4 regions of the Exiguobacterium sp. UBA7533 genome follow, and region 1 is predicted to be linked to each of the others. Evidence: riboswitches for the same ligand, from Rfam matches in the RefSeq annotation. Region 1 holds a riboswitch; each other region holds the start of a gene.

What was found. A riboswitch is a leader RNA that binds a small molecule or an ion and turns the genes downstream of it on or off. The one in region 1 is predicted to bind S-adenosylmethionine.
Region 2: it holds a riboswitch for S-adenosylmethionine, as region 1 does, so the genes downstream of both, B2U10_RS03850 (methionine ABC transporter ATP-binding protein) here and mtnK (S-methyl-5-thioribose kinase) in region 1, are expected to answer to the same signal.
Region 3: it holds a riboswitch for S-adenosylmethionine, as region 1 does, so the genes downstream of both, B2U10_RS15155 (methionine ABC transporter ATP-binding protein) here and mtnK (S-methyl-5-thioribose kinase) in region 1, are expected to answer to the same signal.
Region 4: it holds a riboswitch for S-adenosylmethionine, as region 1 does, so the genes downstream of both, B2U10_RS13315 (amino acid permease) here and mtnK (S-methyl-5-thioribose kinase) in region 1, are expected to answer to the same signal.

What each region holds. Positions count from the first base shown of each region.
Region 1 covers NZ_DLMP01000002.1:267,796-271,875, forward strand. Annotated here, with positions in the region: gene B2U10_RS05470 (2,3-diketo-5-methylthiopentyl-1-phosphate enolase) at 1-956, opposite strand, end outside; SAM riboswitch class I at 1,027-1,128, opposite strand; SAM riboswitch class I at 1,334-1,437, shown strand; gene mtnK (S-methyl-5-thioribose kinase) at 1,515-2,681, shown strand; gene mtnA (S-methyl-5-thioribose-1-phosphate isomerase) at 2,678-3,727, shown strand; gene B2U10_RS05485 (sugar ABC transporter substrate-binding protein) at 3,739-4,080, shown strand, end outside.
Region 2 covers NZ_DLMP01000001.1:770,288-774,367, reverse strand. Annotated here, with positions in the region: gene B2U10_RS03860 (MetQ/NlpA family ABC transporter substrate-binding protein) at 1-219, opposite strand, end outside; gene B2U10_RS03855 (methionine ABC transporter permease) at 247-912, opposite strand; gene B2U10_RS03850 (methionine ABC transporter ATP-binding protein) at 902-1,915, opposite strand; SAM riboswitch class I at 2,000-2,104, opposite strand; gene B2U10_RS03845 (aminotransferase class I/II-fold pyridoxal phosphate-dependent enzyme) at 2,167-3,354, opposite strand; gene B2U10_RS03840 (alpha-glucosidase) at 3,503-4,080, shown strand, end outside.
Region 3 covers NZ_DLMP01000018.1:130,833-134,912, reverse strand. Annotated here, with positions in the region: gene B2U10_RS15165 (thymidine kinase) at 1-429, shown strand, start outside; gene B2U10_RS15160 (alpha/beta hydrolase) at 513-1,271, opposite strand; SAM riboswitch class I at 1,339-1,440, opposite strand; SAM riboswitch class I at 1,690-1,793, shown strand; gene B2U10_RS15155 (methionine ABC transporter ATP-binding protein) at 1,880-2,908, shown strand; gene B2U10_RS15150 (methionine ABC transporter permease) at 2,898-3,548, shown strand; gene B2U10_RS15145 (MetQ/NlpA family ABC transporter substrate-binding protein) at 3,568-4,080, shown strand, end outside.
Region 4 covers NZ_DLMP01000014.1:65,168-69,247, forward strand. Annotated here, with positions in the region: gene B2U10_RS13305 (ketopantoate reductase family protein) at 1-130, shown strand, start outside; gene B2U10_RS13310 (polysaccharide pyruvyl transferase family protein) at 335-1,801, shown strand; SAM riboswitch class I at 1,910-2,011, shown strand; gene B2U10_RS13315 (amino acid permease) at 2,089-3,492, shown strand; gene mmuM (homocysteine S-methyltransferase) at 3,467-4,080, shown strand, end outside.

The DNA of each region.
Region 1 (4,080 bases):
ACAGGGAAAATCGCTTTCGTCTGACCGAAGCGAGTCGCTTCGACCGCGATGCCGCGGGCGACGTCCTTCGGAAGAGCGACATTGCCGTAAGGTGACGGGAATAGTGTTAAGTCTGCACCAGCAACGCGCGGTAATGTGCCAAGTAAGACAGGCGCTGCAACACCGTGGTTCGGGCTAGCAATCAATGCACCGCTGTAAGCCGGATGATTGAAAATGGGAACGTTGATCTCCGGATCACTTGCCAATTCACGTAAGACGTCGAGTCCGTATGTGAAGGTATTCAACAAGAAAGCAGTTGCTCCAGCGTCAATCAATCGTTTGGCTTGATCCTTGAGCGTAAAGACGGGACCACTAAGTGTGATCGCATACAACGCACGTTTACCGGTCCGGTGGAAATGAGCATCGATAACCTCACGTCCGATCCGTGCCCGATCAATCGTCGGTGTCAACGGATTGTCATATAAGATCTCATCGTCCTTGACGAGATCGATCCCACCAGCAAGTTGTCCTTCGAGTTGATTACGAAGGAACGATAAATCGCGTCCGATGACCCCTTTGAAGATGCTCATTAACAGTGGACGATCTTCGACACCAATCAAGGAACGAACCCCTTCGATCCCGAACTTCGCACCTGGAAAATCCGACGTGAATGTATCGGGTAGTAGCAGTTCTGTTAATTTGATTTCACCGTCGAGTGAGAGTTTCCCGAAGACGGTCGTCAAGATCGCAGAAAAGTCGCGCGATACATTGTGTTCCGGGTAACGAATCGTGATATAGCCTTTACCGTCGCGTTCTTCCGTATGTACGACTTCTCCTTTGAATGAGGCGAGTTGTTGTTGCTCAAGATGATTCAGCTCCGTCCAGGAACCAACCGTCAGACCAAGCGCGAGTTGTTCGGCGCGTTGCTCCAGTCGATCGCGGGCGGTCAATTGATAAGTAGCTGTGATGTAAGCCATGTCTTTCCTCCTTCAATAAAAAAATGGTCTCTTGTCAGCGACAAGAGACCATGAATGATTCGAACGTGGACTCTTATCTGTCAGCTTAGTAGCTGCAAGAATTAGCACCGTGCCAAAAGGTCGGTTGCTGCGACATCGTAGGGCTTGTCCCTCCGTCTGCTCTTGATAAGAATTGGATGAAATTGTGAAATCTAATTGCAATTTTTACATGAGAGTCACGACTTGTCAAACTATTTTTAGAAAATTTATTTTTTTGAAAATACTCTTTCTATATATGGAGCAAAAACGATATCCGTTTCTGCTTGATTTCGATTTGACAGCAGGGAAGAGGATTGCGTAAGATTCAAATCAATATCACACACGACAACTACATACGACTCTTATCGCGAGTTGGCAGAGGGAATTGGCCCGATGACGCCGCAGCAACCGACCACTTGGCACGGTGCTACATCCAACAGACGTTTCGTCTGAGAGATAAGAGGACGCAGTGACTTTCCTGCGCCTCTTTTCGATGACGAAAAGAGGCGCTTTTTCGTGTATCACACAGGGGGAACTGAGATGACATACAAAGCATTTACAGAACAGGACGCGATCGAACGGGTCCGCTCACTAGGACTGATCGGCGACGGAGCCGTCGAAGCAGAAGAGATTGGCGACGGCAATCTCAATCTTGTCTTTCGAATTCGAGAAGGTGAACATCGATTGATTCTAAAACAAGCACTTCCGTACGCGAAAGTCGTCGGTGAAAGCTGGCCACTATCACTCGAGCGGGCGTGGATCGAGCAATCCGCACTCCGTGAATTCGCCCGGCATGCCGTGCCGTTCGTACCGCGTGTTTTTCATGCTAGTCACGACGAGGCGTATACGGTCATGGAAGATCTTTCACATCTGACAATCGTTCGAAGCGGTTTACTCGCAGGTGAACAGTATCCGTTGCTTGCGGAACATATTGGTTCTTATCTCGCTCGGACTTTATTCCATACATCGGACTTTGCGCTTGGTCCGGTTGAAAAAAAACGTGTCGCCCGAACGTACTACAATCCGGACTTGTGCGACATCACGGAAAAATTAATCTTCACGGATCCGTTCCATGACGCGGAGACGAACGAGATTGAAGCCGGGCTTGAAGAAGAGGTGGCACGTCTATGGGCGGACGATGAGTTGAAACGCGAAGTCGCAAAACTCGAAGCGCTTTTCATCACGAAAGGAGATGCGTTGCTACACGGCGATCTACATACAGGAAGCATCTTTGCTTCGGCAACGGAAACGAAAGTCATCGATCCAGAATTCGCCTTTTATGGTCCATTCGGATTTGATGTCGGACAGTTCATCGCCCACTTATTCTTTGCAGCATACCCGGATTATTCAGCACTTCGTGATGCCCGGATTCGCGACATCGATACGTTCTGGCTGACGTTCGCTTCGACGTTCCGCGCCTTATGGGAACGCGAAGCCGTCGAACCATTCCGGACATCGGGACTCGTCGACGATGTACTGAGCACGATCTTGCAGGATGCCCTTGGCTTTGCCGGTTGCGAACTGATTCGTCGGACGATCGGACTCGCACCAGTCGCTGATTTAGAAACGATTAGTTCTATGACGGAACGACTAGAACGAAAACAACATGCTTTACGTTTAGGATCGGCGTTAATCAAACGTCGGACCGAATGCCGGACATTTGATGATTTACGAAACTTCGACGTAACGGAGGAACTTAGCCGATGAGTACATTCGTTCAAAGTATTCGTTATGAAGACCGTGTCTTGACGATTCTCGATCAGACACGTCTACCGCAGGAAGAACACTATGAAGTCATTACCGATCTTGCACAAGCGGTCGAAGCGATTAAACAACTGCGCGTCCGAGGGGCGCCTGCGATCAGTTTATTTGGCGGATTCGTACTCGTTCAAGAGGCGTACCGGTTTGAAGCAGAACTGTCGATCTATAAGCAAGCCTTGCTTGAGACATCAGCGACGTTACTCGCGACACGACCGACGGCTGTTAACTTACGAAATGTCCTTGATCAATTGAATCCAATCATTCAAGACGGGACGTCGGTAGAAGAGATCCGCGAACGGCTCGAGCAGCGGACGATTGCCTTATACGATCAGGATGCGCAGACGTCACGTCAAATCGGGATTCACGCACTTGAATTGTTCCAGTCAGGTAACCGGATCCTAACGATCTGTAATGCTGGATCGATTGCGACCGCTGCTTATGGAACAGCACTTGCGCCGTTCTATATCGCAAAAGAACGCGGCATTGAATTATCTGTTTTTGCGAGTGAGACGCGACCATTACTGCAGGGAGCACGACTGACGACATGGGAGCTACAACGTGCCGGCATCGATGTCACGCTAATTACAGATAACATGGTCGCCCATACGCTGAAAGAAAAACAGATCGATGCAATCATCGTCGGGGCGGACCGGATTACACGCAACGGAGATACGGCGAATAAGATCGGAACGTTCCAACTAGCATTACTCGCTCAAGCTTTCGGTATCCCGTTTTACGTCGCAGCACCGCTCTCGACGTTTGATTTCTCACTTGTTTCCGGAGACGCGATCGAAATTGAAGAACGTGATCCGCAGGAAGTGACGACTGTCCAAGGTGTTGCGACAGCACCAGAAGGAGTTGCTGTTTTCAACCCAGCTTTTGATGTCACACCACACACATTGATCACGGGCATCATCACCGAACTTGGTATTATCACGCAACCGAATGAAGAAACGATTGAAAAATTAACGGGGCTTCAACCCCTCGGATAAGGAGACAATTCATGAAAAAATTAGCTTACGCCGTCCTAGCACCGGCCTTATTACTAGCGGCTTGTGCGAATGGAGAAGCGACGACGAAAGTCGTCAAGGATGTACCAAAAGGAGTTCAATCGGATGTCAAGATCGCCGTCATCCGTAACCTCGCATCGGACGACCATACGAAGCAATTCCTTGATGGCGCACGAAGTGAAGGAGAAGCGCTCGGCTTTAAAGTCAGCACGTTCATTTCGGAAGGTAACGATGTCAAGTTCAAGGAACTGGTCGCGCAGGCGATTCAGCAAGATTATGATGGGCTCATCATTTCGCACGGTAAGGAAGACTATGCCTATGACATGATCAAACCA
Region 2 (4,080 bases), on a different contig from region 1:
GTTCGGTTGGATATAATCGCTGAATTCGACGATTTCGACTTTATAGCCTTTCTTTTCGAGTTGCGGTTGAATCGCTTGTTTGACCATGTCGCTATAAGGGCCGCTTGTCGCCCCAATCTTGATCGTCTTGTCTTTTTCATCAGCGCTGCTGTCTCCGCATCCTGCGAGGATTCCTGCACCAAGTAAGGCTGTCGCTAAAAAGGCATATCGTTTTTTCATGATTCAACTCTCCCTTTATATGTATAATTAGCGCTTGTCTGTTTTTCGCGCCAGTTGATTGCCAAGTGCTTGAATGCTCTGGACGATGACGATGAGGACGACGATCGTCACGATCATGATGAGATTATCATAGCGATAATAGCCGAAGCGGATCGCGAGGTCACCGACACCTCCGCCGCCGACGATCCCAGCCATCGCCGAGAAGCCGATCAAACTGATCGTCGTTAGCGTGATGCCTTGAATGATGCCGGGGAGTGCTTCTGGTAAAAGGATACTGACGATGATCCGTAATGGTTTCGCACCGCACGCTTCCGCTGCTTCGATCAAACCAGGTGGAATCTCACGCAGTGATGTTTCGACGAGTCGTGCGAGAAACGGAATCGCTGCGACACTGAGGCTGACGGATGCTGCTGTCGGACCAATCGTATTATCAAGCAAGAATTTCGTTAATGGAATGAGAGCAACAAGCAAGATGATGAACGGCAAGGACCGGACGATGTTGACGACGAAGTCAAGGACACGTCGGATGGCAATGTTTTGAAAGAATAAACCGCGGTCGGTGACGAACAGGAGAATCCCGAGTGGAATCCCGACGACCAATGCGAAGGCAAGCGAAATGCCAACCATCCACGCCGTCTCACCAAGTGCCTTCAACAACTCGGGTAACATCGTTTGTATACGATCAAGCCACATCCTGAATCACCTCGAGTGTATGAAGTTCCGCCGCAAGCCAGTCGAGGGCAGGTGCGATTTGATCGGAGGATCCCGTCAAGCTGACGATTAAGACACCAAAAGCGACGTCTTGGATGTAATCGACTTTTCCGTGCAGGATGCTGACCGAGATATCGTATCGACGGATGGCTTCCGATAACGTACTTTCACCGGTCTTCTCGCCCGTGAACTGCAGGCGGATGATCTTTCCCGGTGTCGCTTGCAAGATGCGTTCCGGTAGCTCGATCTGGAGTGCCGTGTCGACGTAATGTTGTGTCACCGGATGTTTGGCTTGACTGAACAAATCGTATGTAGAGGCGACTTCGACGACTTCCCCTTGCGACATGACCGCGACACGATGGCAAATCTGTTTGACGACATCGATCTCATGCGTGATGAGGACGATCGTCAATCCGAGTCGTTCATTCAAATCTTTCAACAAATCTAAAATCTGCAGCGTCGTGACCGGATCAAGGGCAGAGGTCGCTTCGTCACATAACAAGACGGTTGGATCATTCGCGAGTGCCCGGGCAATCCCAACGCGCTGTTTCTGTCCGCCGCTCAACTGACTCGGGAAGTTCGTTTCGAATCCTTCGAGTCCGACGAGTGAGACGAGTTCACGGATCCGTTCCGGAAAATCTGCTCGTTTGACGCCAGCAGCCTTCAGTGCGAAAGCAATGTTATCTGCGACATTACGAGACTGGATCAATTGGAAATGCTGAAAGATCATTCCTGTCCGCAAACGAAGTTGACGCAAATCTGCTTTTGACATCCCACCGAGCGAGACACCGTCGACCTTGACCGTTCCTTGTGTCGGATGCTCGAGACCGTTGATCAGACGAAGTAACGTACTCTTACCGGCACCGGATTCACCGATGATCCCAAAGATTTCTCCTTTTTGAATCGTCAAATCGACATCCCGTAATGCGAAAATCGGGGTCCGGTCTCGGACGAACCGTTTCGTAATCTGTTTGAATTCAATCATTTGCTCATCTCCTTGTACAAAAAAAGTCGCTTTTTCCTAGTAGCAGAGCAACCAGAAAAAAGCGACGAAAGTGTAAGATTTCGTAACTTATCTCTCAGAATGAATCCATTCTGTAGGATGTGGCACCGTTCCTGATAGGTGGTTGCCGGACGTCGTTGGGCCTAATCCCTCGGTCGCTCTCGATAAGTAGTTATGCTGTTGGGATTTACTTTAACGGAAATGATTCCCATCTGTCAAATGTTTTTTCAGAATTATTCCGCAACAGGTGTCCGGAACAGGTTGAGCGTTCCGATTCGGTCGACGGCCTCCTCTAGCCGTTCGACGTCAGCAATTAAGCTGATCCGCACGTATCCTTCGCCGTATTCACCAAAGAATGATCCAGGGGTCACGGCGACGTGTGCTTCGTCAAGCAGATGATCCGTGAAGCTTTGGGACGTGTATCCTTCCGGCACGGGGAGCCAGACGAAGAAGGAACCGCCCGGTCGTGGTCCACTCCAGCCGATTGCATCGAGTTTCGTAAACAATGCATCGCGTCGTGTTTCATATAAGCTACTTAACTCACGGACACATGTTTGGTCACTCGTCAGGGCAACGGTCGCTGCATGTTGGATCGGTGTGAAGGCACTGACGTAGAGATGTTCCTGATACGTCTCGATGCTTGAGATGACGGACGGATTTCCGATTGCGAAAGCGATTCGGAAGCCAGACATGTTGAAGCGTTTCGAGAGTGAGAACAACTCGATTCCGACATCTTTCGCCCCTTCCGTCTGCAAGAAGCTTCGTGTGGGACCATCAAAGCTGATGCCACCGTAGGCTAAATCATGGACGACACAAATATCATGGGCATCCGCGAAGGCAACTGTCTGTTCGAAGGCTTCTGCTGTCGCTGTCGCACCTGTCGGATTACTCGGGTAATTGAGGAACAACATCCGGGCGCGCTCGACATCTGTCGTATCAAGTAAATCGTAATCCGGCAGGAAGTTATTTTTCTCAAGCAATGGAAGCGTAATCGGGTAAGCACCAGCAAGTGCTGCTCCAGACAGGTAATCCGGGTACCCCGGATCCGGGACGATGACACCTTCTCCAGGATTGACGATCGTTTGTGGTAAGGCGACGATTCCGGCTTTACTACCGAGAAGAATTGCGACCTCGGTTGCCGGATCGATCGTGACGCCGAATTCGTTGGCATAAAAGCTCGCGACGGCTTGCTTTAGAAAATCATGTCCACGAAATGGTGGATATTGAAGGTTTGTTGGCTCATCGATCGCCTGTTTCAAGGCGTCGAGAATATGTACGGGCGTCGTTTGATCGGGTGTTCCTTGACCAAGGGTGATGACATCATGTCCGGCAGCTTTCACAGCACCGATCCGGTTCGCAAGTTCAGCGAAAACGGGAGCAGGAAGCCGATCGATGGCGATGGATGGAGCGAAATGTTTCATGGATGTGTGCCTCCTTCGTAGTATTGTCGTCAAGGATAACGAATATTCAGTCAAAAGAAAAGAACTTTTTTGAAATTCAAAAAAATCGTCCAATAAACAGGTACAGATATGTGGAGCGGGAATAGAGAGTAGGGAGAGGAGTGAGGAGATGAAGCGAGCTAGCTGGAAAGAAGCAGTCGTCTATCAAGTCTATTGGCGCAGTTTTAAGGATTCGAATGGGGACGGCATCGGTGATTTGCGAGGTGTCATCGACAAGCTAGATTACATCGCATCGCTTGGTGTCGATATCGTCTGGTTAAATCCATGTTACCGTTCTCCAGACATCGATAATGGCTATGATATTGCCGATTATTACACGATCATGGACAAGGCGGGGACGATGGGCGATCTACAAGAGTTGATCACAGCGGCTCACGCACGCGGCTTAAAGATAATTCTTGATTTGGTCGTCAATCATACGAGTGACCAGCATGACTGGTTCCGTCAGTCGCGGGACCGAATCCACGACAAGGATGATTGGTACATCTGGAAAGATGGAACGAAAGAGACTCCCCCGAACAATTGGCGGTCGTACTTTGCGCCGAGCCCGTGGACGTGGAGTGAAGAGCGCAAACAATATTATTTCCATTCTTTTGCAAAAGAGCAACCGGACTTAAACTGGGAACAACCGGCTGTCCGGCAAGCGATCTACGACATGATGAACTGGTGGATCGCTCAAGGGATTGA
Region 3 (4,080 bases), on a different contig from region 1:
GTCGTGGCGATTCCAATGGCGACGAGTCGTGATCTCTATGCAGCAGTAGCGGAAGAAACACAAATTGTCGGAATTGATGAAGTTCAATTCTTTGATGATGAGATCGTTCAAGTCATCGAAGCACTTGCGCAAGACGGAAAACGCGTCATTTGTGCAGGACTCGATCAGGATTTCCGGGCAGAGCCATTTGGCAAGATGCCAGAATTACTGGCGCGCGCAGAATTTGTGACGAAACTTCAGGCGATCTGTCTCTCATGTGGCGATCCGGCTTCCCGGACACAACGTTTGATTGATGGAAAACCAGCGAACTATGATGATCCGATCATTTTAGTCGGCGCTTCAGAATCGTATGAGCCACGGTGCCGCCACTGCCATGAAGTGCCAGGAAAGCCGAAGCCGCTCCAAACGATGCAGCACCAAAAAGGATAAACAAAAAAGACGAACCGATGATGGTCGTCCTTTGATGTAACAGCTGTTCGCTTCTAAGTGAAGACGAATAGCTGTTTTTTTTATTATCCCGTTTCCTGTGAGAAACGACTCGAGCGTTCGATGAAACGAATCGTCTCACGCACGATCAAATCCTGATCATGATCGAGGGTCGCGACGTGGTACGAGTTAAGGAGACAGTAGATTCGTTTATCATTCGTCCCGATATGCTGATGCAGGTAATCCGAGCTCGACGGCGGAACGACGTGATCGGTCGCCGAGTAAAGAATCAATGTCGGTAGAAGGATCGATCCAAGGCGTCCTTTCGTCTCATCCATCAAGCGGACGAGTTCGAATGCACAACGACTCGGAACGAGGTCATAGATGATTTCGAAAGCAGACCGTTTGATATCCGGTGCCCCTTCAGGTAGGTATTGTGGACCATCTTCAAACGACAGTGCTTCATAAGACGGAACGGAGAGAGCGGCATTGATCGTAATGATGCCTGAAAATGGAATCCCGTCAGCGGCGAGCGATAGTGCGAGCGTCGCGCCCATCGATTGACCGATGACGAAGACTTGATCGCATGTTTCTTGTAAACGTGCATAGCCGTCTTGCAGGCTCTGCTTCCAACATCGAGCAGTCGATTGTTCGAACTCACGGACGTTCGTCCCGTGACCACGCAAACGTGGAGCATAGACAGTGAATCCTTTAGCAGCAAATGCCTCACCGACGTCCCGAACACTTTGCGGGGTCGCATTAAAACCATGACAGATTAAAATGCCGATCGGTCCACCTTGAAGATAAAATGCTTCAGCACCAGTCAATACAGGATAGTTCATCATTACTATTTTTCCTCCATTCGTGAAAAAAACTCGTCAACGTCACTGCTTGGACGCCCACGAGTTTTTCACCGTATCATCCAAAGCCGCGCTTTGCTGGTCGGAGCACCTTACAGATTGCAGGTTGCCGTGAAGTCATAGAGCCAGGTCTCTCGTTCACTCTTGATAAATATCATATTGGAATTGTCGGATTAATCATTGAAACGATGGTAGCACGACCGAAAATGCCTTGTCAAATCGTTCTGGACGAATCGTGATTTGTTCTTTCAGCTAACTCATAACTTATGACTCAATCGATATGCGACAAATGGATTATTTTTGCAAAGTTGGTTGACTTTTAAAGGTTCGACCCGTAATGTAAAAATTAGTTTTACGACATAAGCAACAACGCAACAACACACATACGAATTTCATACCGCAATACTTATCCAGAGAGGTGGAGGGACTGGCCCTACGAAACCTCGGCAACAGACTCATTGTGAGCACTGTGCCAATTCCATCAGACAGATGTCTGAGAGATGAGTGGAGTGGATTCTGCCACTGCGCGGATCCAGGTCTCTTCTTGTTTCTCAAGAAGGGACCTTTTTTGTTGAATGAAGGGGGAAAGCGGAATGATTGCATTTCATCAAGTCAAAAAAACGTACGTCACGAAGGATCAGACGATCGCAGCACTCGACGGTGTCGACCTGACGATCGAGAAAGGCGAAATCTTCGGTGTCATCGGCTTTAGCGGTGCCGGAAAAAGTTCATTGCTCCGCTGCGTCAACCTGTTAGAACGACCGACGTCAGGAACAGTGACGGTCGACGGGGAAGATTTAACACAACTATCACCCAAAAAATTACGTCAAGCGAAACAGCGGATCGGGATGATCTTTCAACACTTCAATCTATTGAATGCGAACACGGTCTTTACGAACGTTGCGAAACCACTCGTTCTCGCAGGTGTCAAGAAAGACGAGATTCGTCGCCGGGTGACGGAATTGCTCGAATTCGTCGATCTCGCAGACAAGGCGGATCATTATCCGGATCAATTATCCGGCGGACAAAAGCAACGTGTCGGCATCGCCCGGGCACTAGCGACGCAACCATCCGTCCTCTTATGTGACGAAGCGACGTCAGCACTCGATCCTCAGACGACACATCATATCCTCCAGTTATTAAAACGCATCAATGCGGAATACGGGATTACGATTCTCTTGATCACCCATGAGATGGGTGTCATCCGGGAGATTTGTGACCGGGTCGCCGTCATCGAAGCTGGGAAGCTGATCGAGTCAGGAACAGTCTTTGATGTCTTTTCAAATCCGCAGACCGAGACAGCGAAAAACTTCGTCCGCTCCGTCATGCATGATGAAATTCCAGCATCAATTCGTCAGTTGATCGAGTCACGGAATGCGCATCCGATCTATAAGATTCATTTTCTCGGACACCACACCGGACAACCACTCTTGTCGCAAGTCGCAAAACGCTTCGACGTCGATGTCAACATCCTGCACGGTAGCATCACGGAGTTGCAGGAAACACCGTTCGGTACATTACTTGTTGAACTGATCGGTGAGACGGCTGAAGTGAAACGAGCCTTACAGTACATCGATCAGGCACAGGTGACCGTCGAGGAGGTGCTTGCTGATGCTAGTTAACTACAGTGATATCTGGACGGCATTCCTGCAGACGATGACGATGGTATCCGTCTCACTCTTATTCTCGACCTTGATCGGCTTACCACTCGGCATTCTACTCGTCGTCACCCGGAAAGGGGCATTGCTCGAGAACGTCCCGCTGTTCACATTTTTCAACAGTATAGTCAATATCTTCCGTTCAATTCCGTTCATCATCTTACTTGTTGCGATCATCCCGTTGACACGGTTGATCGTCCAGACGTCGATCGGAACAGAAGCCGCCATCGTTCCACTCGTCTTTTATGCCGCCCCGTATATGGCACGGCTGATCGAGAGTTCCTTACTTGAAGTCGACAAAGGTGTCCTTGAGGCAGCAGAAGCGATGGGGGCGACGCCATTCCAAACGATTTTCCGCTTCCTTCTGCCGGAAGCACTCGGTTCCCTAATCCTTAATTTAACGATTGCAACAGTCGGCTTGATCGGGGCATCAGCGATGGCAGGTGCTATCGGTGGCGGTGGACTGGGTGACTTAGCAATTACGTACGGTTATCAACGGTTCGACACGAAAGTCATGATCATCACGGTCGGGATTCTCGTTATCTTAGTCCAAGGCTTACAGACGACAGGCAACATCGTCGCACGAAAAATCAGAAGACATTAATCAAGGGAGCGATTCAGCCATGAAAAAAGCAGTAGCGATTGGAGCAACATTAACGACGATTTTATTTGCCGGGTGCTCAGCATCAGGAGAAGAAGAAAAGACGATCAAGCTCGGGGTCAGCGGTTCAGACACTCAAGTGTGGGATTACGTCGCGAAAAAAGCGGAAAAGGAAGGCATCAAAATCGAGCTCGTCAAGTTCTCCGATTATGTCCAGCCGAACATGGCACTGGCTGAGGGTGAGATCGACGCCAATGCTTTCCAGACGATTTCCTACTTCAACGCCTTCAAGAAGGAACATAAGTTGAAGCTGTCGCCGATTGCGACGACCGTCATTGCACCAATGGGGATCTACTCGGATAAATATAAGGACGTCAAAGATATTCCAGTCGGTGGCAAAATTGCTGTTCCGAACGAAGCGACGAACATGGGACGTGCCCTCTTATTACTACAAGAAGCAGGTTTGATCAAATTACCGGACGACTTCGACGGCAATGGATCGGTCGATAAGATCGTTGAAAATCCGAAGAAACTG
Region 4 (4,080 bases), on a different contig from region 1:
GGAAAAAGGTCAGCCAGTCGAAGTGGAACATTTTTTCAGCGCCTTGTTAAAACCTACTTCGACAGAACGGTTCAGAGCTTTAAAATTAGTCGAAGCAAACTTACGCATGTATCTTGGAACGATTAAATAGTTACATTTTTCTATTTTAGAAAAATAATGGAGTAGTACAAATGTTTCGTTTTGATGACGAAAGACCTGTTTCCCCTAGGAATCGTTGACTTCCGAAATAAAGTTCATCTATTGTTAATGAGATTGAAAAAAAGTGATAATATATTTTTCCGCATTTTTTCTTGCAAGGACGAATGAAGCAGACGAGAGGGGAAGTTTATCCATTATGAAACGTATTATTATTCGTGCAGGTATGACACCATTCGAACAGTTCGATGCTCCTTATTTGATGAAACATAATTCCATTGGAGGAAACGTTGGAAATCTCATTTATCAATACAGTATCTTTCGGACGTTGATGACAGAAGGTACGACGATTACACCGGACTATTACTATTACGATGAAGAACGGGCGGACGAAATCAATGCCAACTTTGATCTTTATGTCATTCCGTTAGCGGATGCATTCCGAAAAGAATTCGTACCGACGTTGCGGAAGTACACCCGCCTTATCAAGAAATTAAAAATTCCAGTCGTCGTCATCGGTGTAGGCTTACGTGCACCGTTTGAACCAGATCTAGACGGCGGATTCCCGTTCGATGAAGATGTCAAAGCATTCGTCAGCGCTGTACTTGAGCGCTCAAGCATGCTTGGTCTTCGTGGGGAAATCACGTCGAAATACTTGACGCGTCTTGGTTTTCGCGAAGGCATTGATCATCGTGTCATCGGATGTCCTTCGATGTACGCGTTTGGTCGCGACTTACATATTCGTGAAACGAACATTACGCCCGAGTCGATGATTACGGTCAACTCGTCACGTTTAGCACCACAAAATGTTCTTGATTTCATTACGCGCGGAATGGAAGAGTATCCGAATCATTACTTCATTCCCCAATGGATGAAGGAACTGAAATTGACGTATACAGGAACGCATCCGATCGCAGATTTGTCCGTGACGAACTATCCGGTGAAGATGTCGGATCCTGCTTACATGAACGATCGTGTTCGTTTCTTCTTGAACGCACAAACATGGTTCGATTTCATCGGGCAGGCAGACCTCAGTTTTGGTGCGCGCTTGCATGGAAATATCACAGCAACGCTTGCGGGTACGCCGAGTATCCTCATTCCAAAGGATGCACGAATGCGCGAACTAACGGATTATCATCAGTTGACGCATATTTGGGCGAACGACATCAAAGCGGATACACAATTATCCGACGTCGTAGCCAATGCTGATTTCCAAAGTCCGGCACGTGTTCAAGCACGTAACTTCGACAACTTCGTTGATTTCTTGAACGTGAATGATCTTGAACACATTTATCAAGAGACGAACTATCCTGAGAATGTACCGTTTGACCGTCAAATGGCGCAAGCGGAACTACTTCCACCGGTTCAACCGATTTCTGGCGTGAGTCTCGAAGAAGCAGTAGCTCGTTTCGAACGCTTCTTCCCGGAACAAGAGAAGAAGATCGCGGATGCGCAAAAACAGGCAAAAGCGCAATTGGCCGAAAAAGATAAGAAAATCAAAGCATTGCAGAAACAGACAACGACGACTCAAAAAGATCAGGAAATTGCGGCGCTCAAAGCACAACTGGCTGCTCAAACGAAGAAAATGAAGCATCAGCAAGGAACATTGAACCGGAAAGCGGTTCGGGCAGCCTTAAAGACAGCGGATTTATTTGCTAAAAAATAAAACGTTCTAACATTCCGGATCATTACGATACGGAATGTTTTTTAATAGGAGTATTCTGAATTGCGTTGACAATTCGGAAAAGACTTGATAGGGTTAGGAACAATTACATACTTATCCAGAGAGGTGGAGGGACTGGCCCTATGAAACCTCAGCAACAGGTCGAAAGATACTGTGCTAATTCCTGCGGGTGTTGCACCCGATCGATAAGATTTCCGAATTGTCGACCGACGCATCCGTGAGGATGCGTTTTTTGTTTGAAATAGGTGGAACGAGGAGGAAATGGATTCATGAAAACGAGCGGAGCTTTTCGACGCAAGATGGAATCACGTCATCTGATCATGCTGTCGTTAGGAGGCGTCATTGGAACAGGATTATTTTTAAGTACAGGTTATACGTTGGAACAAGCGGGACGTGTCGGAACGATTTTGTCGTATTTGATAGGAGCCGTCGTCGTCTACTTAGTCATGCTAAGTCTTGGCGAACTCGCTGTACACATGCCGGAAACCGGATCATTCCATAAGTACGCAACGAAGTATATCGGACCCGGTACCGGTTATACGGTGGCCTGGCTCTACTGGCTGACGTGGACGGTCGCCCTTGGTTCAGAATTCACGGCAGCAGGCATTTTAATGCAACGTTGGTTCCCGTCGATTCCAGTCTGGGTGTTCAGTGCATTATTCGCTGCGATGATCCTTGGTATCAACGTCTTGAAGGTCCGCGTATTTGCTGAAGTCGAGTTTTGGTTCTCCGCCATTAAGGTCGTAACGATCATTGCTTTCATTTTACTTGGTGCGGGAGCCATCGTTGGCTTCATCCCATTACAAGATGGTAGCCCAGCACCATTCTTTTCTTCCTTAACGGAAGGAGGATTGTTTCCAAATGGAGCATTTGCGATCTTCATGACGATGCTTGCTGTGAACTTTGCTTACTCAGGAACGGAATTGATCGGCGTCGCAGCGGGTGAAGCGGTCGATCCGAAGCGGACGATTCCGCTTGCGATCCGAACAACGATTTTGCGACTCGTCCTCTTTTTCGTCGGTACGATCATCGTATTAGCCGTCTTATTGCCAACGGAAGGGAAGGGCGTGCTCGAAAGTCCGTTCGTTGCGGTGTTCGAACGAATCGGAATTCCGTATGCGGCAGACGTGATGAACTTCGTCATTCTGACAGCGATCTTGTCGGCAGCGAACTCTGGGCTTTACGCTGCCTCCCGGATGCTTTGGTCGCTTGCGAACGAACGCATGATTCCGCGCTTCTTCGCCCAGGTGACGCCAAGTGGGGTTCCACTTCGAGCTGTATTGTTCAGCATGCTTGGCGGAGGACTTGCTTTGCTGTCTAGCATCTATGCAGCAGGAAGTGTCTATATTGCGCTCGTCTCGATTTCCGGCCTTGCTGTCGTCGTCGTCTGGATGAGTATCAGCGTTGCGCAGTATCGCTTCCGGAAACAATTCCTCCGCGAAGGGCATACGGTCGACGAATTGGTCTATCGTACACCACTCTTTCCATTGGTACCGATCGCCGCTTTCGTCGTCTGTTTGATTTCCCTGATTGGTATCGGATTTGATCCGACGCAACGAGTCGCCTTGTATTGCGGTATCCCATTCATCGTGATCTGTTATGTCGTTCATGCGTTCACGAATTCTTCTCAGAAACGGAGTGTTGAAGATGTCCCGAATCAAAAATCCAGTTGATCAACGATTACAGGAAGTTCCTTTCCTAATTTTAGATGGTGCGCTTGCGACTGAACTCGAACAAAAGGGATTCGACCTGAACGATGCACTCTGGTCAGCACGCCTCTTAATCGAAGCACCGGAACAGATTGAGCGTGTCCATCACGATTACTTTGAAGTGGGCGCCGATGTTGCGATCACCTCAAGCTATCAAGCAAGTATCGAAGGATTCAAGCAACGTCACATCACGACCGAGGAAGCACAAGCGTTAATTCGACAAACGGTTACCTTAGCGCAAGATGCACGGACGCGTAGCGGAAAGAGTGCCGCATTGATTGCGGGATCAGTTGGTCCTTATGGTGCCTACTTAGCAGATGGTTCTGAGTATCGCGGTCATTATGGTGTGTCAGCAGATGTGCTAGAAGCCTTCCACAGACCGCGCATCGAAGCATTGATTGAAGCGGGGGCTGATCTGCTGGCATTCGAGACGATTCCGTCGCTTGAGGAAGCTGTCGTGTTGTTCGGGATTCTCGAAGCGTTCCCGGAAGTATCTGCTTGGCTGACGTTCTCGCTTCAAGATGCGACGCACATCAGTGAGGGAACACCGCT